DNA from 4 places in the Streptomyces endophyticus genome. Region 1 is predicted to be linked to each of the others. Evidence: riboswitches for the same ligand, from Rfam matches in the RefSeq annotation. Region 1 holds a riboswitch; each other region holds the start of a gene.

Region 1 (5,775 bases):
AGAGCGACCTGGCCCATCTGCGTGGACTGCTCGGCCGCCGCACGACGGCCCTGAAGCGGCTGCGTGCCGCGGTGCGCTGGTACGCGCCGACGGGGCAGGCCAAGGGGTGGCGGCTGTGGATCGAGGGCTGGGCGGCGGCGCTGCGCGAGCCCGCGCTGCGGGAGGTCACGCGGGACCTCGACCGGCAGTGGAAGGCGGCGCTCGCGGAGGTGATCGCCGAGGGCGTGGCGGCGGGCGAGTTCACCTGCCCCGACCCGATGGGGGCGGCGCTGCGGCTCACGGCGCTGCTGGACGGGCTCGCCGTGCAGCTGACGGCGTACAGCGACGGGCGCGCCAGGCCGGCCGCGGTGTCGCGGGCCCGTATGCAGGAGTGGGTGGATGAGGCGCTCGCCCGCGAACTGGGGCTCGAGCGCGCCGAGTTGACCGGAACGGGGCGCTGACGGAAGGCCGTCAGCGCCGCCGTACCGCCGAGGATCACCGCGTCAGGACGCCGCCTCCAGGTGCGCCTTCACCGCGTGCGGGTCCACGAAGCCCTTCGCCTGCACCCGGTCGCCGGAGGACTCGCCGCGAAGGCGGCGCCCGATCCACGGCACCAGGAACTCCCGCGCCCAGTGGATGTCGTCGCGCCGCACCTCGAACGTGCCACGCGGCGGCAGCAGCGGCCAGGCCTGCTCGGGGTCGGCCGGCACGTCGATGCCCAGCGCCTGGCCGGCGCGCAGCGCCACCCGCGTGTGCCCCTCGGGCGAGAGGTGGAGGCGGTCCTCGTCCCAGGCCCTGCGGTCCTGGATGGACCTGAGGGACCACAGGTCGAGCATCAGGCACCCGTGGCGGTCGGCGATCGCCCGCACATGCATGTTGTACGTGGCGATCTTGCCGCGCAGGTGCTTGAGCACGGCCACGTCCCGGGTGTCGAAGCCGGTGGCCACCATGACGGTGCCGGCCGCGTCGGCGAGCTTGACGACGGCCTTCTCGAAGCGTTCGGCCACGTCGTCCGGGTCGGTGCCGGGGCGGATGATGTCGTTGCCGCCGGCGACCAGGGTCACCAGGTCGGGGGCGAGCTCGACCGCCTTGGGGACCTGGTCCGCGACGACCTGGTCGAGCAGCTTGCCGCGCACGGCCAGGTTCGCGTACCTGAAGGTGTCCTCGGGGACACGGTCGTCCAGGAGGACGGCGAGCCGGTCGGCCCAGCCCGCGAACTTTCCGTCGGGGCCGGGGTCGCCGACTCCTTCGGTGAAGCTGTCTCCCACGGCCGCGTAGGACCGGATCGCGCCGTTGAGTGAATCCGTGAGTGCTCTCGATTCGTGTGCCACCCACGTAGTTTCGCTCGCGAAAAGTGACCTACGCCATCGTAGGTAGGGGTTGACGCCTGGTGAGATACCCCACTCGCGATCTCGGGAATAACTGGGGGAACGCGATTCGGCGCCCGGAGGGATTCCCTCCGGGCGCCGAATGGAGCGGGTCGACGAGCCGCTACGACACGTCTCAGGCGTTCACGCCGTGCTCGCTCAGGTAGGCGATCGGGTCGACATCCGAGCCGTAGTCGGCGGTCGTGCGGACCTCGAAGTGCAGGTGCGGGCCGGTGACGTTGCCGGTCGCGCCGGACTTGGCGATCTCCTGGCCGGCCGTCACGGTGTCGCCCTGGGCGACGCCGATCGAGGACAGGTGGCCGTACTGGGAGAAGTGGCCGTCGGCGTGCTCGATGACGACCTCGTTGCCGTACGCGCCGCCCGAGCCGGTCGAGACGACGGTGCCCTCGGCGATGGACTTCACGGAGGTGCCGGTCGGGATCGAGAAGTCGGCACCGGTGTGGCTGCCGCTGGACCACATGGATCCGGAGTTGCCGTAGTCCGTGCCCTTGGCGCCGTCGACCGGCGCCGCGTAGTCGCCGGAGGCGGTCGTCTTGGCGCTCGCCTGCGCGGTGGCGGCCGCGGCCTCGGAGCCGGAGTCGCTGTCGGCCGCGCCGCCGACGGCGAGCTTGACGCCGATCTTGAGGTGGTCCGCGTTGGAGCCGACGGCGTCCTTGTTGTCCTCGTACAGCTTCTTCCAGCCGCCGCCGACGTCCTGCGCCTTGGCGATCTTCGAGAGCGTGTCACCGGCCTTGACGGTGTACGTCGTGGTGTCGGCGGTAGCGCCGGACGTCGCGGCCTGCGCGCCGGAGGCGCCCATCAGCGGCAGCGCGAGCGCGGCTCCACCGGCGGAGGCGACGGCGGCGACACGGGCGATGCGCTGGGAGGTCGAAAGACGGTGCTTTCCCTTTGCGGGCATGCTGATTTTCCTCTCCGTCGCCTACGAGGTGAGCTGTCGGGTTCGGGCTGGAGATGCCCGGCCGCGCCCGGGGTGCGGGCACGGCTTCACCCCTAGCCACTTCGGGAAATCCCTCCGCGGCGTACTGCGTGTGGGTCCCCCGCTCCTGCCGTGACGGGTAGTCGAAAGGAATCCGGGCGGCGGCAGGACTAGGCGTTCCGACCGGATTGATTGGTGACCGTAGGCGAACGGCAATGGCGGCGACAAACCCCGAATTCATCTACGGGGGCAATTCCTTGGGTTTCTGAGGCTTCCCTGTGTAACCCTGCGTCGACATTCTTCGCTTTACCAACGCCATACTTTCGGGGATTACTGGGGAGGCAATCCGGGCCGCCCGGCACGCAGCGTCACGAACATGAAGCCGGTCACGCACACGCCCACAAGCCCCTCCGATTCATGCACAGTTGACACAGAACGGTGCGAATCGGACAGATGGTTGCCTGTGGAACCGATGTCGTATCGTCAGGAGCGCGCCCGCCGGCGACCCAACGCCGGTGCACCGATTGGGAGGAGCCCCTGTGACGCAGCACGCACCGTCCACCGAGCCCGAGCTGACCGGAGTGCGCAACTTCCGGGACGTCGGCGGCCTGCCCACCGTGGACGGCCGGCGCGTGCGCCAGGGCGTACTGTTCCGCAGCGGTCACCTAGCCCACGCCACGGCCGAGGACTCGACCTTCCTCTCCTCCCTCGGCCTGCACACGGTCTTCGACTTCCGCAACTCCGCGGACCAGAAGCTGGAAGGCGCGGACGTCGAACTGCCTGGCGTGCGCAACCTGAACCTGCCGCTCAACGACCCCGCCGACGGCGCCGAATTCTGGACCATGGTCCGCGACGGCAACATCGACCAGCTGCGCCAGATCCTCTCCGAGGGCCGCGCGGCGAACCGGCTCGTCGACTCCTACCGCACCATGATCAAGGAGCGCACCGCCGAGCACAGCCGCGTGCTGCACTCCCTCGCCGAGGACAGCCTCCCCGCGCTGATGCACTGCGCGGCGGGCAAGGACCGCGCGGGTCTGTCGATCGCGGTGACGCTGCTCGCGGTGGGCGTGGAGCGCGACGCCATCGAGGCGGACTACCTCAAGTCCAACGAGAAGCACCGCCGCTACAACGTGCGCCGCACCGCCACCGCGAAGGACGCCTACTCCCCCGAGATCATGGAGCTGCTCAGCCCGCTCTTCGACGCCCGCATCGAGTACCTCAACGCGGGCCTCGAGACCATCGACGAGCACTGGGGCAGCACGGACCGCTACCTCGAAGAGGGCCTGAAGGTCACCGCGGCGACGCGCGAGCGACTGCGCGAGCGCCTCCTCGACTAGGGCCCTTCTGACGGATCTTGCCGGAGTCGCGGGGTCTGGCACGCGCCTGCACCGCCCATTGACGCCGTCCGCGTCCAGCCTGACCCGTCAGAAGGGCCCTAGCGTCCGCCCGAGCGCTTCCTCGGCCGAGGCCCGGCAGCACCTGACGCCCGGCAGCACCGCCTCGGCCGAGGCCCGACGTCACCCCTCTCTGTCGCGAAGTGCCGCGCGGGCAGGGAGGGTTACGGCGAGCAGGCCGAGGCACACCGCGCCTGCCGCGAACGTGCCGTACACCAGCGGGGGTATGTACGGGGACTCCCCCGTCATGCCGCGCATCATCGGGGTCAGCGTGATCAGCGCGATGGTCGTGCCCAGCGCCAGCCCCGCCGCCGACACCAGCAGACTCTCCCAGCGCAGCATCCGCAGCACCTGGCGGCGCGTGGAGCCGACCAGGCGGAGCACGGTCAGTTCGCGACGTCGGTCCAGGACCGTCATCACCAGGGTGTTGACCGCGGCGACGGCGGCGAAGCCGCCCAGGACCGCGGCCATCATGTAGTTGGACCAGGCGCCCAGTTCACTGTCCACGCTCTGCGCGACGGCGTAGCCCGAGGCGTCGGTGACCTTGCCGAGTGCGGTGAGCGGCTCGGCGTCGCCGCCGCGCACCAGCAGCGTGCCGTCGAAGCCCGATGTGACGTGGCCGGCCAGGGACGCCCGGTCCATGGTCACCGCCGCCAGACCGAGGCCCCGGCCGTAGACCGCGGCGACCTCCGGACGGGCCTTCGTGCCGTCGGGGAGGTGGAGCGGCAGCTTGTCGCCCACCTTCACCTTCGCCGCCGTGGCGAGGGTCTTGTCGATGGCGATGCGGCCCGCGCCCACGCGGTCCAGGCTGCCGCCGCGCACATCCAGATCCTGCACCTTGGCGAGCTCGGCCCCGGAGCCCGAGATGCCCTGGGTCGCGGTTGCCTGCAACGAGGTCTCGCCACCGGAGTCGACCGGTACGAGCACCTGCGTGTCGAGCAGGCTCACGGCCGCCCTCACGCCGGGAGCGCGGGCGGCCCGGTCGGCGGCGCCCGCGGGCAGGCCTGCCGGGTCGGTGACGACGTGGTCCGCCGTGATGCCCTCGCGCAGCTGGTCCGCGGAGACCTTGCTCTCGCTCGTGTGCATGAAGACCAGCGTCGAGGCGAAGGCCATCGCCAGCACGATCGGCGTGATCGCGGAGGCCAACCGACGGGAGTTCGTCCGGGAGTTGGCGGCCGCCAGCGAGGCCGAGGCGCCGCCCCCGCGCAGCAGCAGGCCGAAGAGCGCCGCGCACAGCCGGGCCACCAGCGGGCCGAGCAGGGCGACGGCCAGCATGAAGAGCATCACGACGCCGAGCGAGGCGTTCGCCGCGTCGGCACCGCCCGTGGAGGCCGCGACACCGGCGAGCGCCGAGCCGCCGCCCAGGGCCGCGAGACCGAGCACGGTCCGGATGACACCCGGTCGCAGCCGCTCCACGGAGGCCTCGGCGAGCGCCTGACCCGGCTTGATCTTCGCGGGCCTGCGCCCGGCGATCCAGCCGGCGCCGAGCGCCGTGAGCAGCCCGGTCCCGACGGCGGCGACCAGCGGGATCCACGAGACGTGCAGCTCGACCGCCTGCGGGACGGCCCCACGGTCCTTCAGCTGCCCGAACCACCAGTGCGCAAGCCCGATGCCCGGCAGGCACCCGAGCACCCCGGCGAGCGGCGCGACGAGCAGCGCCTCGGCGGCGACCGCCCGGCGGATCTGCCGCGGGGTGGCGCCGACGGCACGCAGCAGCGCGAACTCGCGCGTGCGCTGGCCGACCGAGAGGGCGACGGTGCCTGCCGCGGTGAACACGGCCACCAAAGTGGCGATCCCGCCGAAGGAGCCGCCGAGCGCGGTGAGCGTCTCCTTGGCGTACGCCAGGCCGTGGTCCTCGACCTCGCCGCGGTCGTCGCCGGTGAGCACCTGCGCGCCGGAGCCGGTGAGCGCCTTATCGACGGCGGTGGCGAGGGCACCGGTGTCGGCGCCGTCCTTGGCCAGTACGGCGATGGCGTCGGCCTTGCCGGGGTGCCCGGACAGCGCGGGGGCCTCGGTGTCGGCGAACCAGGCCGTGGCCCCGCCGCCGGTCGCTGTGCCTGCCGTCGCGGTGTCCCCGGACCCGGCCCTGGCCAGACCG
Region 2 (5,775 bases), on a different contig from region 1:
CGAGTTGCCCAGGATGGCGACGCGCGGCCCCTCGGGCAGCGGCTGGCGGGCCAACAGGAGGCCGGTGTCCACGAGTTCGGTGATCGTGTCGACCCGGATGACCCCCGCCTGGCGCAGCAGCGCGGACACGGTGGCGTACGGGAGGCGGGTGGCCCGCACCGCGTGCCCCGTCGGCGCGATGCCGCTGTGCCGGGCGCCCTGCACGACCACCAGGGGCTTGGCGGCGGCGGTGCGGCGGGCGAGGCGGGTGAACTTGCGGGGATTGCCGATCGATTCGAGGTACATGAGGGCGACGTCGGTGTGCGCGTCGTCGTACCAGTACTGAAGGACGTCGTTCCCGGAGACGTCGGCGCGGTTGCCCGCGGAGACGAACGTGGAGACCCCGCTGGCTCCGGTGACGCCCCCGCCCCTGCGGTGCAGGCGGGACAGGAGCGCGATGCCGATGGCGCCGGACTGGGCGAACAGGCCGATACGTCCGGGGCGCGGCATCTCGGGGGCGAGCGAGGCGTTGAGCCGTACCTCCGGTGACGTGTTGACGACCCCGAAGGCGTTCGGCCCGACGATGCGCATCCCGTAGCTGCGGGCCTGACGGACCAGGGCGCGCTGGCGCTCGCGGCCCTCGTCCCCGCTCTCGGCGTAGCCGGCGGAGACCACGACGAGGCCCTGCACACCGCGCTCGCCGCACTCGGCGACGACCTCGGGGACGTCCGGGGCGGGCACGGCGACGACGGCCAGGTCGACGGGGTCGGCCGGATCGATGTCGCGCACGGAGCGGTGGGCGGGTACACCGTCGATCTCGGTGACGTCGCCCCCGAAGGCCTGGTTCACCGCGTACAGGCGTCCGGTGAAGCCCGCGTCCTTCACGTTGTCGAGAACGCTGCGGCCCACTCCTCCGGCCGCACGCCCCACGCCGATCACGGCGACGGAGCCGGGTGCGAGCAGGCGCTGCACCGAGCGGGCCTCCGCGCGCTGCTCGCGCGCGTGCTGCACCGCGAGCGACGCCTCGGTGGGCTCGATGTCGAACTCCAGGCGGACGACGCCGTCCTCGAAGCTGCGCTTCTGCGTGTATCCGGCGTCCCTGAACACCTTGATCATCTTGCTGTTGGCGGGCAGCACCTCGGCGGCGAACCGGCGGATGCCGCGCTCTCGGGCGACGGCCGCGATGTGCTCCAGGAGGGCGGAGGCGACGCCTCGGCCCTGGTGGGCGTCCTGCACGAGGAAGGCGACCTCGGCCTCATCGGCGGGCGCGGTCGCGGCCATGCCCTGCGCGTTGATCCGGTCGTAGCGCACCGTGGCGATGAACTCGCCGCCCACCGTGACCGCGAGACCGACCCGGTCCACGTAGTCGTGGTGGGTGAAGCGGTGCACGTCCTTGGCGGACAGGCGGGGGTAGGGCGCGAAGAAGCGGTAGTACTTCGACTCGTCCGAGACCTGCTCGTAGAAGCTGGTCAGATGCTCGGCGTCCGCGGTCGTGATGGGCCTGATCCGCGCGGTGCCGCCGTCACGCAGCACCACGTCGGCCTCCCAGTGGGCGGGGTACGCATGCCGGTCCGACGCGGTCTCCATGTCGCAAGAGTAGGGCCGGGCACCGACAGATGGCGGTCGGTCGTACGGGTCGCGGCCCGTGCGTACGGAAGGCACCCTATGGAGGACCGAAGGGCCGTGCCGGTGAGGACCTGGGTCCGCGTCACGCACGCCTCCCGATATGGAACACTGGTCTAGACAACCGTGAGACACCTGAAGGGCAGCATCACATGGCTGAGCGCCGCGTCAACGTCGGCTGGGCAGAGGGTCTCCACGCCCGCCCCGCTTCCATCTTCGTCCGCGCTGCCACGGCGGCCGGCGTTCCCGTGACGATCGCCAAGGCCGACGGCAACCCCGTCAACGCCGCCTCCATGCTGGCCGTGCTCGGCCTGGGCGCGCAGGGCGGCGAGGAGATCGTGCTGGCCTCCGACGCCGAGGGCGCGGACGCCGCGCTCGACCGTCTGGCGAAGCTGGTCGCCGAGGGGCTCGAGGAGCTTCCCGAGACCGTCTGACACAAAGACAAAAGCAGTACGGCTGAGCCGCGCGTTCCCCTTCGGGACGCGCGGCTTTTTCGTTCGCCATTGCGGCACGAATTGGGCGACAGAGAAAAGCAGAAACAGGCAGCGGAAATCGGCCCGCACCTCATTCAATCCATTCGCCGAATAGTGCACTTCTTTGTATACGGCGCCGTTGTTAAACCTGGCGGCCCACCGTGTTGACTGCATGTTGCGAAGTCCTCACACGCTCGCCCGCGCGGGGGACACGCAGCCTGTGGGCGGCCGTCGCGCGCTCCGTGTGCAGGGCGGCCAGGGCGCGGGCGCGCTCCGCGTCTCCCCGCGCCACGGCGTCGACGATGGCGCCGTGCTCGGCCCACGACTCGGCCGGCCGGGCCGGGCTCTCCACGGCGTACATCCAGGCGATCTTGTGGCGGAGTTGGGTGAGCAGGGTGATCAGGCCGGGGCTGCCCGAGGCCTGGGCGAGCGTCTCGTGGAACCAGCTGCCGAGGGAGCGCAGATCCTCGCTCTGGCCCCGCCGGGAGCGCTCCTGCCCCAGCCTGACCAGGCCACGCAGGACCTTGAGGTGGGCCTCGGTGCGGCGCTGCGCGGCGCGGGCGGCGCCCATGGGTTCGAGCAGCATGCGGATCTCCAGGAGGTCGGCCGCCTCACGCTCGGTGGGTTCGGCCACGCACGCGCCCGCGTGCCTGCGCGTGACGACGAACCCCTCCGCCTCCAGGGTGCGCAGCGCCTCGCGCACGGGCACGCGCGAGACCCCGTAGCGACGTGCGAGCAGTTCCTCGGTGAGCCTGCCGCCGCGCTCGTAGACGCCGGCGACGATGTCGTCGCGGATCGCTGTGCATACCGACTGTGCGGGAATGCGCATGACTCGACCTCCGCCTCAATGCCCGCGATACGCGGCCTATTGACGCCCGGTCAAGCGCGAATGACACGCGGCCGGAACGTTTACCCGGTGACTCTATTCCACCGGACTTGAATTTCCGACGAGGGAACTGAATCCGGGGATATTTTTTGGACAGTGCGGACCCGCACACGCGAAAGCCCCGGCTCGGTGAGCCGGGGCTTTCGCGGAGTGTGACCTGGTGGGTCAGACGTTCACACCGTGCTGGCGCAGGTACGCGACGGGGTCGATGTCCGAGCCGTAGTCGGCGCCGGTGCGGGCCTCGAAGTGGAGGTGCGGGCCCGTGACGTTGCCGGTGGCCCCTGAGAGACCGATCTGCTGGCCGGGGGTGACGTCCTGGCCGACGGAGACGCCGATCGAGGACATGTGACCGTACTGGGTGTACGTACCGTCGTTCATCTTGATCACGACGTTGTTGCCGTACGCGCCGCCCCAGCCGGCCTCGACGACGGTGCCCCTGCCGACCGCGTGCACCGAAGTGCCGCTGGACGCGTGGAAGTCGATGCCGGTGTGGCTGCCGGAGGACCACAGGCCGCTGCCGGCCTGGTAGGCGGTGGAGACGTAGGAGCCGGAGATCGGCGACACGAAGCTGTTCAGGCGCTTGCGCTCGGCCTCGCGGGCGGCGCGCTCCTTGGCCTCGCGCTCCTTCTCGGCCTTCTCGGCGGCGCGCTTCTTGGCCTCCGCCTCGGCCTTGCGCTTGGCCTCCTCGGCCTTCTTCTTGGCCTCTGCCTCGGCCTTCGCCTGGGCGGCGGCCTTCTGCTGCGCCGTGGCCTGCGCGTCGATCTTCTCGGCCAGCGAGTCGCCGATCGCCACGGCCTGCGTGAGGCCGTCGTGCGGGGCTATCGCGGTGTCGGCGGCGAGGGCGGGGGCGGCGAGGCCACCCACCACGCCCGTCGTGGTGATTGCGGCGACGCCCGCGACCTGAGCGGTGGTACGCGTCAGGCGGCTGGGACGGCGGTGCTTCCCGGTGGCACGGGTGAACCCCATGAAGTGGCTGGTCCTTTCCTTCCTTCTCGCCTACCGGGTTAGCTGACGGGTTCGGAGCAGGAAGGTCTCCTACAGGCCCCCTCCCCTGACGGGAAGAGCGCCCGATTCACCCCAGGGACTTCGGTGGGTCCCCGGCTCCCCTGGCTCGCACCACGGGGACTCGGCGATGACTGTCCGGTGTCGCGGGCGCGACGTACGTCTGGCGAACAGCCGGAGGGAACGCTAAGCGGGGCGTCTTTGAATCAACAAACGGAACCCGACTTTTGTAGTGCACGCCACAGGGCAGACAGGTAACCTCTACGCCAATTCGGACATTTGTGATCGTGTAGTGATTGAAGGTGATCGTGGCGTGTCTCGGGAGACGAACTCAGCCCGCGACCACCGTGACTTCGCCGATGCCGAGCGCCTTGACCGGCTCCTCGATCTGCGCGGCGTCGCCCACCAGGATCGTCACCAGACGGTCCGCGGGGAACGCGCTCACGACGGCGGCCGTGGCCTCCACGGTGCCCGTGGCGGCCAGCTGCCGGTACACCTGCGCCTGGAAGTCGTCCGGCAGGTGCTGCTCGACCTGGTCGGCGAGGGTGCTCGCGACGGCCGCGGCGGTCTCGAACTTCAGCGGGGCCACACCCACCAAGTTCTGTACGGCGGTGTCCCGTTCGGCATCCGTGAGCCCCTCGGCCGCCAGCGTGCGCAGGACCTTCCACAGGTCGTCGAGCGCGGGTCCGGTGTTCGGAGTGTCCACCGAGCCGCTGATGGCGAGCATCGCGGCACCGCTGCCGTCGGGCGCAGAGCGCAGCACCTGGGCGAAGGACCGCACTCCGTAGGTGTAGCCCTTCTCCTCGCGCAGGACGCGGTCCAGGCGTGACGTGAGGGTGCCGCCCAGGCAGTACGTGCCGAGGACCTGCGCGGCCCACACACGGTCGTGCTTGTCCGGTCCGACCCGGCCCAGGAGCAACTGCGTCTGCACGGCGCCCGGGCGGTCCACGATGACCACGCGACCGGTGTCGTCGGCGACGACCGGCGGCACGGGGCGCGGCTCGGCACCGCCGCCGGTCCAGGCGCCGAGCGTGTCGGCGAGGAGGGCGTCCAGGTCGATGCCCGTCAGGTCACCCACGACGACGGCCGTGGCGGTGGCGGGGCGTACATGCCGGTCGTAGAAGGCACGCACGGCCGCCGCGTCGATGGCCGAGACGGTCTCCTCGGTGCCCTGGCGCGGACGCGACACGCGCGCGTCGGCCGGGAAGAGCTGCTTGGAGAGCTCCTTGGCGGCGCGCCGGGCCGGATTGGCGCTCTCGTGCGGGATCTCGTCCAGGCGGTTGCGGACGAGGCGCTCGATCTCGCTGTCGTCGAAGGCCGGGGCGCGCAGGGCGTCGGCCAGCAGGGCGAGACCCTTGGAGAGGCGGGAGGCCGGCACTTCGAGGGAGGCACGGACGCCGGGGTGGTCGGCATGCGCGTCCATCGTGGCGCCGCAGCGCTCCAGCTCAGCGGCGAACTCCTCGGCGGAGTGCTTGTCGGTGCCTTCGTTGAAGGCCCGCGCCATGATCGTCGCGACGCCGTCGAGACCCTTCGGTTCGGCGTCCAGCGGCGCGTCCAGGTGCACCTCCACGGCGACCACCTGCTGACCGGGCCGGTGGCAGCGCAGCATCGTCAGGCCGTTGGGGAGCACGCCGCGCTCCGGGGCCGGGAACGCCCAGGGCTTGGGCTCGCCCGCCTGCGGCCGGGGATGAAAGTCCATGTTCGCGAGCTGCTCTGTCACTGGCCCGCCTCCTCAGCGTTCTCGGCGGTCTCGGCGGTCTCGGAGTGCTCGGTGTCGGCGGGCGCGGTCGGCTCGTACACGAGGGACGCGCG
Region 3 (5,775 bases), on a different contig from region 1:
CGACTGCCGCCCCTGGCCCGGGCGGCGGTGGGGAGCCGGTCACCTGAGAAAGGACGCTAAACCTCTGCGTAACGGGTTGGCGCCGGATTGTTCGTAACTGGCCTGTTTGTTACGGGTGGTGGCGGAGAGTGATAACAGAGTGGCAAAGGGGCGCCCGTAGTGGGCCATGGGCGTCCGGTTAGGCTCCGAGCCATGGACGTACTCATCCACCTCTTCGTCGGCCTGCACGTCATCGGCATCGCCTCGCTGCTCGGCGGCTTCCTCACGCAGATGTCGGCGATGAAGGAGGGCGCGGCCCGCTTCAACAAGGCGATGCTGCACGGCGCCCTGACCATGCTGGTGACCGGTGTCGCCCTGGTCGGCCTCAATCAGGCCGACGGCAGCACCGTGAACAACATCAAGATCGGCGTGAAGCTCGCGCTCCTGATCGTGATCCTCGGCATCGTCTACGTGAAGCGGGACGAGGAGAAGGCGGAGAAGGGCCTCTTCATCACCGTCGGCGCGCTCACCGTCGTCAACATCTTCATCGCGGTGCTCTGGACCTGAGAATCCGGTCTCCCGGCCCGGAGTGGGGCCCGCTCAGAAAAATGTCGCAGTCAGACGTATAACTGCGACATTTTTCTGCGCACATCAGGCCGGCCGCACCACGCTGTGGATCGACGACGTGCCGTCGTAGTAGATCGACTCCTCGCGCACGACCGCGCCCGGCTTCGGCGCGTGGACCATCATGCCGTCGCCCATGTAGAGGCCCACGTGGCTGATGTCGTCGTAGAAGAACACCAGGTCACCGGGTTGGATATCGGAGAGCGGCACCGTCTTGCCGATCTCGACCTGGTCCCAGGTCGTCCGGGGCAGCGAGATCCCCGCGGACTTCCACGCCGCCTGCGTCAGACCCGAGCAGTCGTACGAGTCCGGGCCCGTGGCGCCCCACACGTACGGCTTGCCCTCCTGTGACTTGGCGAACGCGAGCGCCTGCGCGGCCTTCGTGGCGTACGAGGCGTCCGACGAGCCGGAGGAGGACCCCGAGGAACCGGAAGAGGAACCGGAGGACGAGCCGGAGGCCTCCTCCTGCTGGCGCGCCTTTTCGGCCGCCTCCCGCTTCGCCGCCTCCGCCGCCTTCTGCTTGGCGGCCAGCTCCGCGGCCTTCTTGCGGGCCGCCGCCTCCTTGGCCTTCTGGATCGCGGCGAGCCGCTCCTTCTCCTCGGCGGTCAGCTCGGCCAGCAGCTTGCGCGCGTCGGAGAGCTTCGTCTGGACGGTCTCCTTCGACGACCTCAGCTCGGTCTGCGACTCGGTGAGGTCCTGGAGGCTCGACTGCGCCTCGGTGCGCTTCTTCGCGGTCTCGCGCGCCTGTGACTGATAGTCGTCGACCGACTTCTTCTGCTCGTCGGTGAGCCGGCTCATCAGCTGGCGCTGCGAGAAGTAGTCCTCCGGATCGTCCGCGAGGAACATGGTCGCGGTGTCGCTGACAGCGCCCGAGCGGTACTGCTCGGCGGCGTACCTGCCGAGCTTCTGGCGGGCCGTGTTCATCTCGTCGGTGCGCTGCGCGACATCGTCGAGGAGCTTGTCGACCTGCTGCTTCTTGGAGTCGGTCTGCTCCTTCACCCCGTTGTACTTCTGGGTGGCGACCTCGGCCTGCCGGTACAGGGTGTCGACCTTCTGCTGGACCTCTTCGAGGCGCGGCTTCGACGACGGCTGCGCGGGCGCGGCCTGTGCCGTCTGCGAGAGCAGTGCCACGGAGGTGAGGGCGGCGGTCGTGATGCCGACCGCGGGGGTCGTGCGAAGGCCGCCGGTCATCCGGGAACGGCTGCGGGGCTTGCGGTGCGACGCCAAGGCAGGCGACTCCTTCCGTCGTCCGCCTACCGGGTTAGCTGTCGGGTTCGGGCGTGGTACGCGGAAGGCTGCCCTACGGTCGGCTGACCGATTCACCCCAAGGTCGGTTGGGTCCCCGGTTCCCTGCCTTACGGCGTACGGAACTCAGCGGGGGCTTCCCGTTCGCCGCGACATTCGCGGGCGGGGGGACGGGCTGCCCGGCTGCACCGTAGCCAACTCGTGTGGCTGCTGTGAAGGTTGATGTTCGATATGCCCGATACATTTTCGTGATCTGCCCTCTGGAGGGTCCTCGGAGTTCCGAAGGCAGCCACGGGTTGTCAGTGGGGCCGCCTAGACTCGTAGAGCGATGAGCAGCCTCTTTGACGACAGCTTCCTGACCGGCCTCCAGAACAGCGCGGAGGAACCCCCGCCGCCGCCCCCGGACCCCGAGCACGACGACGGGGCCCCGGAGCCGATGCCGGACGACTTGTTCGGCGGGAAGCTCGGCGCGCCCGAAGGCAGGGACACGCACTACCGGGACGGCGCCCCGCGCCCGGTCCTCGACTCGGCCTCCCTCCTGGAGGGGCTGAACGAGAACCAGCAGGCGGCCGTCGTGCACGGCGGCTCCCCGCTGCTCATCGTCGCGGGCGCCGGATCCGGCAAGACCCGCGTCCTCACGCACCGCATCGCGTACCTGCTCGCCGAGCGCGGCGTGCACCCCGGCCAGATCCTCGCGATCACGTTCACGAACAAGGCCGCGGGCGAGATGAAGGAGCGCGTCGAGGACCTGGTGGGCCCGCGCGCCAACGCGATGTGGGTCTCCACCTTCCACAGCGCGTGCGTGCGCATCCTGCGCCGGGAGAGCAAGAAGCTCGGCTTCACGTCCTCCTTCTCGATCTACGACGCCGCCGACAGCAAGCGGCTCATGGCGCTCGTCTGCCGCGACCTGGACCTGGACCCGAAGAAGTTCCCCCCGAAGTCCTTCAGCGCCAAGATCAGCAATCTCAAGAACGAGCTGATCGACGAGGAGGACTTCGCGGCGACCGCGGCCGACGGCTTCGAGAAGACCCTCGCCCAGGCCTACGCGATGTACCAGGGACGTCTGCGCGAGGCGAACGCGCTGGACTTCGACGACCTGATCATGACGACGGTGAACCTGCTGCGCGCGTTCCCGGACGTCGCCGAGCACTACCGCCGCCGCTTCCGCCACGTCATGGTCGACGAGTACCAGGACACGAACCACGCGCAGTACGCGCTGGTGCGCGAGCTGGTCGGCCCCACTGACGGCGAGGACGCGGACCCGGCCGAGCTGTGCGTCGTGGGTGACGCGGACCAGTCGATCTACGCGTTCCGTGGCGCCACGATCCGTAACATCCTGCAGTTCGAAGAGGACTACACGAACGCGACGACGATCATGCTGGAGCAGAACTACCGCTCCACGCAGACGATCCTCAGCGCGGCGAACGCGGTGATCGAGCGCAACGAGTCGCGCCGCCCCAAGAACCTGTGGACCAACGAGGGGCCCGGCGCCCAGATCACCGGCTACGTCGCGGACACCGAGCACGACGAGGCACAGTTCATCGCCGACGAGATCGACCGGCTCACGGACGCGGGCGACGCGCTGGCGGGCGACGTCGCCGTCTTCTACCGGACGAACGCGCAGTCCCGTGTCTTCGAAGAGATCTTCATCAGGACCGGCCTGCCCTACAAGGTCGTCGGCGGCGTCCGCTTCTACGAGCGCAAGGAGGTCAGGGACGTCCTGGCCTACCTGCGCGTGCTCTCCAACCCCGAGGACTCGGTGCCGCTGCGCCGCATCCTCAACGTGCCCAAGCGCGGCATCGGCGACCGCGCCGAAGCGATGATCGACGCGCTCTCCCAGCGCGAGAAGATCTCCTTCCCGCAGGCGCTGCGCCGCGTCGACGAGGCGTACGGGATGGCGGCCCGTTCGGCGAACGCCGTGAAGCGGTTCAACACGCTGATGGAGGACCTGCGCACGGTCGTGGAGTCGGGCGCGGGCCCGGCCACGGTCCTCGAGGCCATCCTGGAGCGCACCGGATACCTCGCCGAACTGCAGGCCTCCACCGACCCGCAGGACGAGACCCGGATCGAGAACCTTCAGGAACTCGCCGCCGTGGCCCTGGAGTTCGAGCAGGAGGCGGGCGAAGAGGGCGAGACCGAGACCGGCGGCGGTGGGCTCTCCGACTTCCTGGAGCGCGTCGCCCTCGTCGCCGACTCGGACCAGATCCCCGACGAGGACGACGACGGGAGCGGAGTCATCACGCTGATGACGCTGCACACCGCCAAGGGCCTGGAGTTCCCGGTCGTCTTCCTGACCGGCCTCGAGGACGGCGTCTTCCCGCACATGCGCTCCCTCGGCCAGGCCAAGGAGCTGGAGGAAGAGCGCCGCCTCGCGTACGTGGGCATCACACGCGCGCGACAGCGCCTCTATCTGACGCGCGCCTCCATGCGCAGCGCCTGGGGCCAGCCCTCGTACAACCCGCCCTCCCGGTTCCTGGAGGAGATCCCGGCCGGCCACCTGGACTGGAAGCGCACGGGCCCGTCAACGCCGGCGGCCTCGACCAAGAGCATCGGTGGCGGCATCGCGGCCTCCCTGTCGTCCTCGCGCTCCCGCACGGGTACGACGCCGGCCTTCGCCACGAGCCGGGCGAACTCCAAGCCGGTGGTGGCCCTCTCCGTCGGTGACCGCGTCACGCACGACCAGTTCGGGCTCGGCACGGTCGTGGGCGTGTCGGGCACGGGCGACAAGTCGGAGGCGTCGATCGACTTCGGCGACCCGAAGCCGAAGCGCCTGCTGCTGCGGTACGCGCCGGTCGAGAAGTTGTAGTCGCGCTGTAGCCGCTCGGGGGAGGGCTTGGGCGGCTCAGTTCGGGTTGATGCCGTGGCTGCGCAGCCACGGCAGCGGGTCGATCGCCGCGCTGCCGCCGGGCCGCACCTCGAAGTGGAGGTGCGGGCCTGTCGAGTTGCCGGAGTTCCCGGACCGCGCGATCACGTCACCGGCCTTCACGGGACCGCTCATCACGGTGTGCGAGGACAGGTGGCAGTACCAGGTCTCCGTGCCGTCCTTGGCGGTGACGATGGCCATGTTCCCGTACGCGCTGTTCCACTGCGTCTTCACGGTGCCGTCCGTCGCGGCCATCACCGGAGTCCCGTACGAGACGGGGAAGTCGATGCCGGAGTGCTGGGACATCCAGTTGACGCCGGCCTGCCCGAAGAAGGCGCTCAGCCCGTGCTGCTTCACCGGCAGCACGAACTTGGGCCGGGCCGCCTCCTTGCGCGCGGCCTCCTCGGCGGCCTGCTTCCGCGCCGCCTCCTGCTTGGCCTTGAGGTCGATCCGCTCCTGCGTGCGGCTCGCCCGGTCGGCGAAGTCGCCCGCGTCGGCGGACAGGTCCTTCAGCTGCGAGTCCAGCTTGTTGTTGGCGACGGCCGGCTTCACGGCCTGCGCGTCCGAAGCGGCCGCGGCCTGCGTCTCCTTGCCGTCGTCCTCGCCACCGCCGCCGACGCTCGCCGCGGCGATCCCGGCGACGCCGACCACACAGACCGACGGCACGACGACGGTGATGAGCGCGGACCGCTTGGCCGGCGGACGGCGGCGTCCCGCTCGGCCACGGGAGACGTTCTTCCCGGCCCTGCGTGACGTGGGCTGCGGGGCCGCGGGGGCGGGTTCGGTGGCGGAGTCGAGGACGGGCCCGTGCGCGTGGTCGGCTTCGGGGGCCGGCTCCGCGACCGGCTCGGGCTCGGGCTCGGCCGCGATCCCGGTCCCGGTCCCGTGCTCCGCGGTATCGACGGCGTCGGCGGCGTTCCACTGCGTGGCGTCGTACGCGCCCGTGTCGTACGCGGTCGTACCGAAGACCGGGGCCTGGAAGGTGTGGGTGAAACCCTGAGTGTCGTGCGGGTCGGGCGCGCCGAGCATGTCGTGCGTGCTGAAGCTCTGCGTCTCGAAGCCCT
Region 4 (5,775 bases), on a different contig from region 1:
GCGTCGGTGAGGGCGGTACGGATTCCTCCGGTATGCGGGTCGGTGGTGGGGCGGCCGCCTGAAAGCGGGTGGCCTGGATTGCCGCGAACTGTGTGGATTCGTCGCACAGTTCGCGGGGTGCAGAACATTCCGGAACTGACGGACCGTCAACAATGTGACTTTCACGTGATCTACGCTGCATCGACTTGTGACAGGAGTTCGAGTGCCGCTACGTTCACGGATCATCGCGACACATGCACAACCCGCACCACTTGCACCACCCGTCGCGCGTAGCAGCATCAGTCTCGCGAAAGGCAACCGCATGCTCTCCGGGAACGGTCGACACCGTCGCCCCCGTCAGGCCCCTGCTCTCGTCGTCGCCGCCGGAGTCGCCGGCAGCGCCATCGCGATCCCGCTGTTCGCCGCGAGCGGCGCGAGCGCCGCGACCACGCAGGCGTGGGACAAGCTCGCCGAGTGCGAGAGCGGTGGGCAGTGGAGCCTGGACGCCGGTAACGGCTACTACGGCGGTCTCCAGTTCACGCAGGAGAGATGGGAGCAGTACGGAGGGCTCGACTACGCCCCGCGTGCCGACCAGGCCAGCCGCTCGCAGCAGATATCCGTCGCCGAGAAGGTCCTCGACGCCAAGGGCGTGAGCGCCTGGCCGATGTGCTCGCTCACGTCGGGTCTTACCAACGACGACGACTCGGCGAACGTCGACCCGGGTGTGTCCGCGTCGCCGCAGCCTTCCGAGTCGTCGTCCGACACCGATGCCGGCGACAAGGCGGACGAGGGTGTCGACGAGAGCGCCGACAACACCGGCTCCACGGACGCGACGGATTCGGCGGATTCGGCGAACCCGGAGGACTCGACGGATTCCGCGGATTCGGGAGACAAGGGTCACGACGACCCCGAGGGCTCCGACCCGTCGGACGCCCCCTCGGCGGGCGAGTCGGGCGATACCTCCGGTAACCAGGGCGAGGACTCTCCGAGCCCGTCAAGTGACAAGTCCCACGCGCCTTCTGACGACGCCGCCTCCGAGACGGCCTCGCCGTCCGCCTCCCCCTCCGGTGAGGCCCCGGACGACGCCACGTCCGGCCGTCACCGCGGCGATCGCGCCGCCGACGACGACGGTGGCGGCTCCGACTCCCGTACGGGAGAGGGCCGTCACGCCTCGCGCGACGACAAGCGCGCCGGCGACACGTACGAGGTCCACGCCGGCGACAGCCTCTGGGGCATCGCGAAGGCCCAGGACGTGCACGGCGGATGGGACGCGCTCTATGAGCGGAACAAGGAGACGGTCGGTACCGACCCAGACCTCATCCTTCCTGGTCAGAGCCTGGATCTTGGGGACGGATCGGACAAAAGGTAGCGGGAGTTCGGGCCGGTTCGAGGGGCTTTGTCCGATGTCGAGCGAGTGAGACATGGGTCTCAAAGCCCCTGATCGACTTTGAAATCGGACGGATCGACCGCTTACGTTCGTGACCGCTCGCTTCAGCGGGCCCCGATGGACGTCACGCCGAATCCTGCCAACGTCCGTACGGGAACAGTCGACGCGTAAGCGCCGTAGGCAGGAGCGGGGGACCCAGGTAAGCCGCCTTTCCGGGAGACCGGACGGGCTTGGGGTTAAGCAGCGCACAAGGATGCGTCTGCCGGGCACTCACTGGTCCGAACCCGACAGCTCACCTCGCAGGCGTCGGTGAGGAGATATCTCCATGCTGTTTTCCGGCAAGAACAAGCACCGCCGCCCGTCCAAGGCCGTTCGCGTCGCCACGCTCGGCGGAGTCGCCGCTGCCGCCGTCGCCGTGCCGCTGATGGGTGCCACGTCCGCCTCCGCCGCGACCACGTCCGAGTGGGACCAGGTCGCGCAGTGCGAGTCCGGTGGCAACTGGTCCACCAACACCGGCAACGGTTTCTACGGTGGCCTGCAGTTCTCGTCCTCCACCTGGTCCGCCTACGGCGGCGACCAGTACGCCTCCACCGCCGACCAGGCCTCCAAGGCGCAGCAGATAGCCGTCGGCGAGAAGGTTCTCGCCTCGCAGGGCAGCGGTGCCTGGCCGAACTGCGGCTCCGGCCTGTCCTCCACCCCGAACGAGGGTGGCGCGGACGACTCGTCCTCGCAGCAGCAGGACACCCAGCAGCGTGCGGACCGCTCCGAGCAGCGCGAGCAGCCGCAGCAGCAGGAGGCCCCGAAGCAGGAGGCCCCCAAGCAGGAGGCTCCGAAGCAGGAGGCTCCGAAGCAGGACACCGTCACCACCCCGACCGGTAACAAGGTCGAGAAGGGCGACGGCGAGTACAAGGTCGAGTCCGGTGACACCCTCAGCAAGATCGCCGAGGCGCACGACACGACCTGGCAGCAGCTGTTCGAGAAGAACAAGGACATCGTCAAGGACGCCAACCTGATCTACCCGGGTCAGCAGCTGCACCTCAGCTAAGCGTCCGGTCCGCGCAGGACCGACCCAGGCACGGGCTCGGCATCGGCGGACGCCGAGCCCCGCCTCCGGGCCCTTCTGACGGATCCTGCCGGAGTCGCGTGGTCTGGCACGCGCATCTGCTGCGTTGTCGTTGGTTGCCGACGCTCCGCGTCGTCGCCCTCCTCCGCCTTGCAGCTGCACGTACCAGACCCCGCTCGCGGAGCCGACCGGACACGGCACTCCGAGTCCGGCCTGATCCGTCAGAAGGGCCCGCCCCCCGTCCCCACGGGCCGCTCACTTCGGCGACCTCCTTTCCGGCACAGCCGGGACGGAGGTCGCTGTTTTTGTTCCGTTAAGGAACATTTCGCTCAGGGCGTTGTCCACGAGGCGGGCGTTCGGATGGCCGATGCCCGCGAGCCGGTTACGCTCAGGGGTGCGGGCCCACGTATCCAAGCAGCCGCCCGCATAGCCTGCGTCACATCCCAGAAGGAGATGCTCGTGCCGTCCATCGACGTCGTCGTAGCCCGGGAAATCCTGGACTCCCGAGGCAACCCCACGGTCGAGGTCGAGGTCGGCCTCGACGACGGGAGCACCGGCCGCGCGGCCGTCCCGTCGGGTGCCTCCACCGGTGCCTTCGAGGCCATCGAACTCCGCGACGGTGACCCGAACCGTTACCAGGGCAAGGGCGTCGAGAAGGCCGTCCTCGCCGTCATCGAGCAGATCGGCCCGGAGCTCGTCGGTTACGACGCCACCGAGCAGCGCCTGATCGACCAGGCGATGTTCGACCTGGACGCGACCGACAACAAGGGCTCGCTCGGCGCCAACGCGATCCTCGGCGTCTCGCTCGCCGTGGCCCACGCCGCCTCCGAGGCCTCCGACCTGCCGCTGTTCCGCTACCTCGGTGGCCCGAACGCGCACCTGCTGCCGGTCCCGATGATGAACATCCTGAACGGTGGGTCCCACGCGGACTCCAACGTGGACATCCAGGAGTTCATGATCGCCCCGATCGGCGCGGAGTCCTTCTCCGAGGCCCTGCGCTGGGGCGCCGAGGTCTACCACACGCTGAAGAAGGTCCTGAAGAGCAAGGGCCTGGCCACCGGCCTGGGCGACGAGGGCGGCTTCGCCCCGAACCTGGGCTCGAACCGTGAGGCCCTCGACCTGATCCTCGAGGCCATCAAGGAGGCCGGTTACGTTCCCGGCCAGCAGATCGCCCTCGCGCTCGACGTCGCCGCCTCCGAGTTCTACAAGGACGGCAAGTACCAGTTCGAGGGCAAGGAGCGCTCCGCCGCCGAGATGACGGAGTACTACGAGGAGCTCGTCTCCGCGTACCCGCTCGTCTCCATCGAGGACCCGCTGTACGAGGACGACTGGGCCGGCTGGAACGTCCTCACCGAGAAGCTCGGCGACAAGGTGCAGATCGTCGGCGACGACCTGTTCGTCACCAACCCGGAGCGCCTGGCCCGCGGCATCGAGGAGAACTCGGCGAACGCCCTGCTCGTGAAGGTGAACCAGATCGGTTCGCTGACCGAGACCCTGGACGCCGTCGAGCTCGCGCAGCGCAACGGCTTCAAGTGCATGATGTCCCACCGCTCCGGCGAGACCGAGGACGTCACCATCGCCGACCTGGCCGTCGCCACCAACTGCGGCCAGATCAAGACCGGCGCCCCGGCCCGCTCCGAGCGCGTCGCCAAGTACAACCAGCTCCTGCGCATCGAGGAGATCCTGGACGACGCGGCGGTCTACGCCGGTCGCTCGGCCTTCCCGCGCTACAAGGGCTGACCTCACCGAGGTAGCAGTTACGTACGTCCCCGCACTCGGTCCCGTACCGTGTGCGGGGACGTACGTACGTGAGCGGGGAGGCGGGAGCAGGCGATGCCCGGAAAGGTACGGGACAGGGACTCCAGAGATCGCTTCTCGACGGCCACCCGCCTGCGTGTCCTGGGTGAGCAGACCGCCGAGCGCGTCTACCGCTCGCAGAGCAAGCGGCAGGCCCGCCGCTCGCGTCTCACGGGCCGCGCGGCCCTGCTCGCCCTCGTTCTGTGCACCCTCGTGGTCGCGCTCGCGTACCCGATAAGGCAGTACGTCTCGCAGCGCGGCGAGATCGAGGACCTGCGGCGCCAGCAGCAGGAGGCCAAGGAGCGGGTCGACAAGCTGCGCGACCAGAAGGCCCGCTGGCAGGACGACGCGTTCGCCGAGCAGCGGATCCGGGAGCGCCTGCACATGGTGATGCCTGGCGAGACCGGCTACGTGGTGCCGAGCGAGCGCACCTCGGCCGCCGAGCGCGCCGAGCAGGGCGCGGAGGACCGCCCCTGGTACTCCAACGTCTGGGACGGCGTCGACAAGGCCGACCAGGCGGACAACTGACAAAGACTGAAGGAATCACCCGAGCGATGGATACCCCCCCGCCGCAGACCGAGCCCACCGCGCCCACGGACGCCGACATCCAGGCGTTCAAGGAGCAGCTGGGGCGCCCGCCGCGCGGCCTGCGCGCCATCGCGCACCGCTGCCCCTGCGGCAATCCGGACGTGGTCGAGACGGCCCCGCGCCTGGAGGACGGCACCCCGTTCCCGACGACGTACTACCTCACGTGCCCGCGTGCGGCGTCGGCGATCGGCACGCTCGAGGCGAACGGCGTGATGAAGGAGATGACGGAGCGCCTCAAGACGGACCCGGAGCTGGCCCGTCAGTACCGCGCGGCCCACGAGGACTACATCGCCCGCCGCGACGCCATCGAGGTCCTGGAGAACTTCCCGAGCGCCGGCGGCATGCCGGACCGGGTGAAGTGCCTGCACGTCCTGGTCGGCCACTCCCTGGCCGCGGGCCCCGGTGTGAACCCGCTGGGCGACGAGGCGATCGCGATGCTGCCGGAGTGGTGGAGGAAGGGCGCGTGTGTGGGCGCGTCCACCGGGTCCGCCACGGAGGTGGCCGAGTGACGCGCGTCGCCGCCATCGACTGCGGTACCAACTCGATCCGGCTGCTCGTCGCGGACGCGAACCCGGAAACGGGCGAACTCGTCGACCTGGACCGTCGGATGACGATCGTCCGGCTCGGTCAGGGTGTCGACAAGACGGGCCGGCTCGCGCCCGAGGCCCTGGAGCGGACGTTCGCGGCGTGCCGCGAGTACGCCGAGGTCATCAAGGAGCACGGTGCCGAGAAGCTCCGCTTCGTGGCGACGTCGGCGTCCCGTGACGCCGAGAACCGCGAGGACTTCGTGAGCGGTGTCCTCGACATCCTGGGGGTCGAGCCCGAGGTCATCACCGGTGACCAGGAGGCGACGTTCTCCTTCACGGGTGCGACGAAGGAACTCACCGGGCGGGCCGACCTGGACAAGCCCTACCTGGTCGTCGACATCGGCGGCGGTTCCACCGAGTTCGTCGTCGGCGAC

The links. Region 1 has a riboswitch for cyclic di-AMP ahead of OKJ99_RS19405 (M23 family metallopeptidase). Riboswitches for the same ligand answer to the same signal wherever they lie in the genome.
Region 2: it holds a riboswitch for cyclic di-AMP, as region 1 does, so the genes downstream of both, OKJ99_RS37180 (M23 family metallopeptidase) here and OKJ99_RS19405 (M23 family metallopeptidase) in region 1, are expected to answer to the same signal.
Region 3: it holds a riboswitch for cyclic di-AMP, as region 1 does, so the genes downstream of both, OKJ99_RS04250 (C40 family peptidase) here and OKJ99_RS19405 (M23 family metallopeptidase) in region 1, are expected to answer to the same signal.
Region 4: it holds a riboswitch for cyclic di-AMP, as region 1 does, so the genes downstream of both, OKJ99_RS26025 (transglycosylase family protein) here and OKJ99_RS19405 (M23 family metallopeptidase) in region 1, are expected to answer to the same signal.

Annotation. Positions count from the first base shown of each region.
Region 1 is NZ_JAOZYC010000122.1:193,278-199,052, forward strand. Features, by position in the region: gene OKJ99_RS19395 (TetR/AcrR family transcriptional regulator) at 1-440, shown strand, start outside; gene OKJ99_RS19400 (SGNH/GDSL hydrolase family protein) at 483-1,310, opposite strand; gene OKJ99_RS19405 (M23 family metallopeptidase) at 1,483-2,265, opposite strand; cyclic di-AMP (ydaO/yuaA leader) riboswitch at 2,269-2,439, opposite strand; gene OKJ99_RS19410 (tyrosine-protein phosphatase) at 2,823-3,620, shown strand; gene OKJ99_RS19415 (ABC transporter permease) at 3,801-5,775, opposite strand, start outside.
Region 2 is NZ_JAOZYC010000184.1:177,614-183,388, forward strand. Features, by position in the region: gene OKJ99_RS37165 (bifunctional acetate--CoA ligase family protein/GNAT family N-acetyltransferase) at 1-1,566, opposite strand, end outside; gene OKJ99_RS37170 (HPr family phosphocarrier protein) at 1,755-2,036, shown strand; gene OKJ99_RS37175 (GntR family transcriptional regulator) at 2,218-2,904, opposite strand; gene OKJ99_RS37180 (M23 family metallopeptidase) at 3,127-3,927, opposite strand; cyclic di-AMP (ydaO/yuaA leader) riboswitch at 3,941-4,103, opposite strand; gene OKJ99_RS37185 (M16 family metallopeptidase) at 4,295-5,662, opposite strand; gene OKJ99_RS37190 (M16 family metallopeptidase) at 5,680-5,775, opposite strand, start outside.
Region 3 is NZ_JAOZYC010000015.1:4,030-9,804, reverse strand. Features, by position in the region: gene OKJ99_RS04255 (hypothetical protein) at 193-546, shown strand; gene OKJ99_RS04250 (C40 family peptidase) at 631-1,830, opposite strand; cyclic di-AMP (ydaO/yuaA leader) riboswitch at 1,839-1,990, opposite strand; gene pcrA (DNA helicase PcrA) at 2,177-4,654, shown strand; gene OKJ99_RS04240 (M23 family metallopeptidase) at 4,691-5,775, opposite strand, start outside.
Region 4 is NZ_JAOZYC010000139.1:43,264-49,038, reverse strand. Features, by position in the region: gene OKJ99_RS26035 (recombinase family protein) at 1-62, shown strand, start outside; gene OKJ99_RS26030 (transglycosylase family protein) at 302-1,348, shown strand; cyclic di-AMP (ydaO/yuaA leader) riboswitch at 1,529-1,687, shown strand; gene OKJ99_RS26025 (transglycosylase family protein) at 1,692-2,411, shown strand; gene eno (phosphopyruvate hydratase) at 2,889-4,169, shown strand; gene OKJ99_RS26015 (FtsB family cell division protein) at 4,263-4,754, shown strand; gene OKJ99_RS26010 (DUF501 domain-containing protein) at 4,781-5,323, shown strand; gene OKJ99_RS26005 (Ppx/GppA phosphatase family protein) at 5,320-5,775, shown strand, end outside.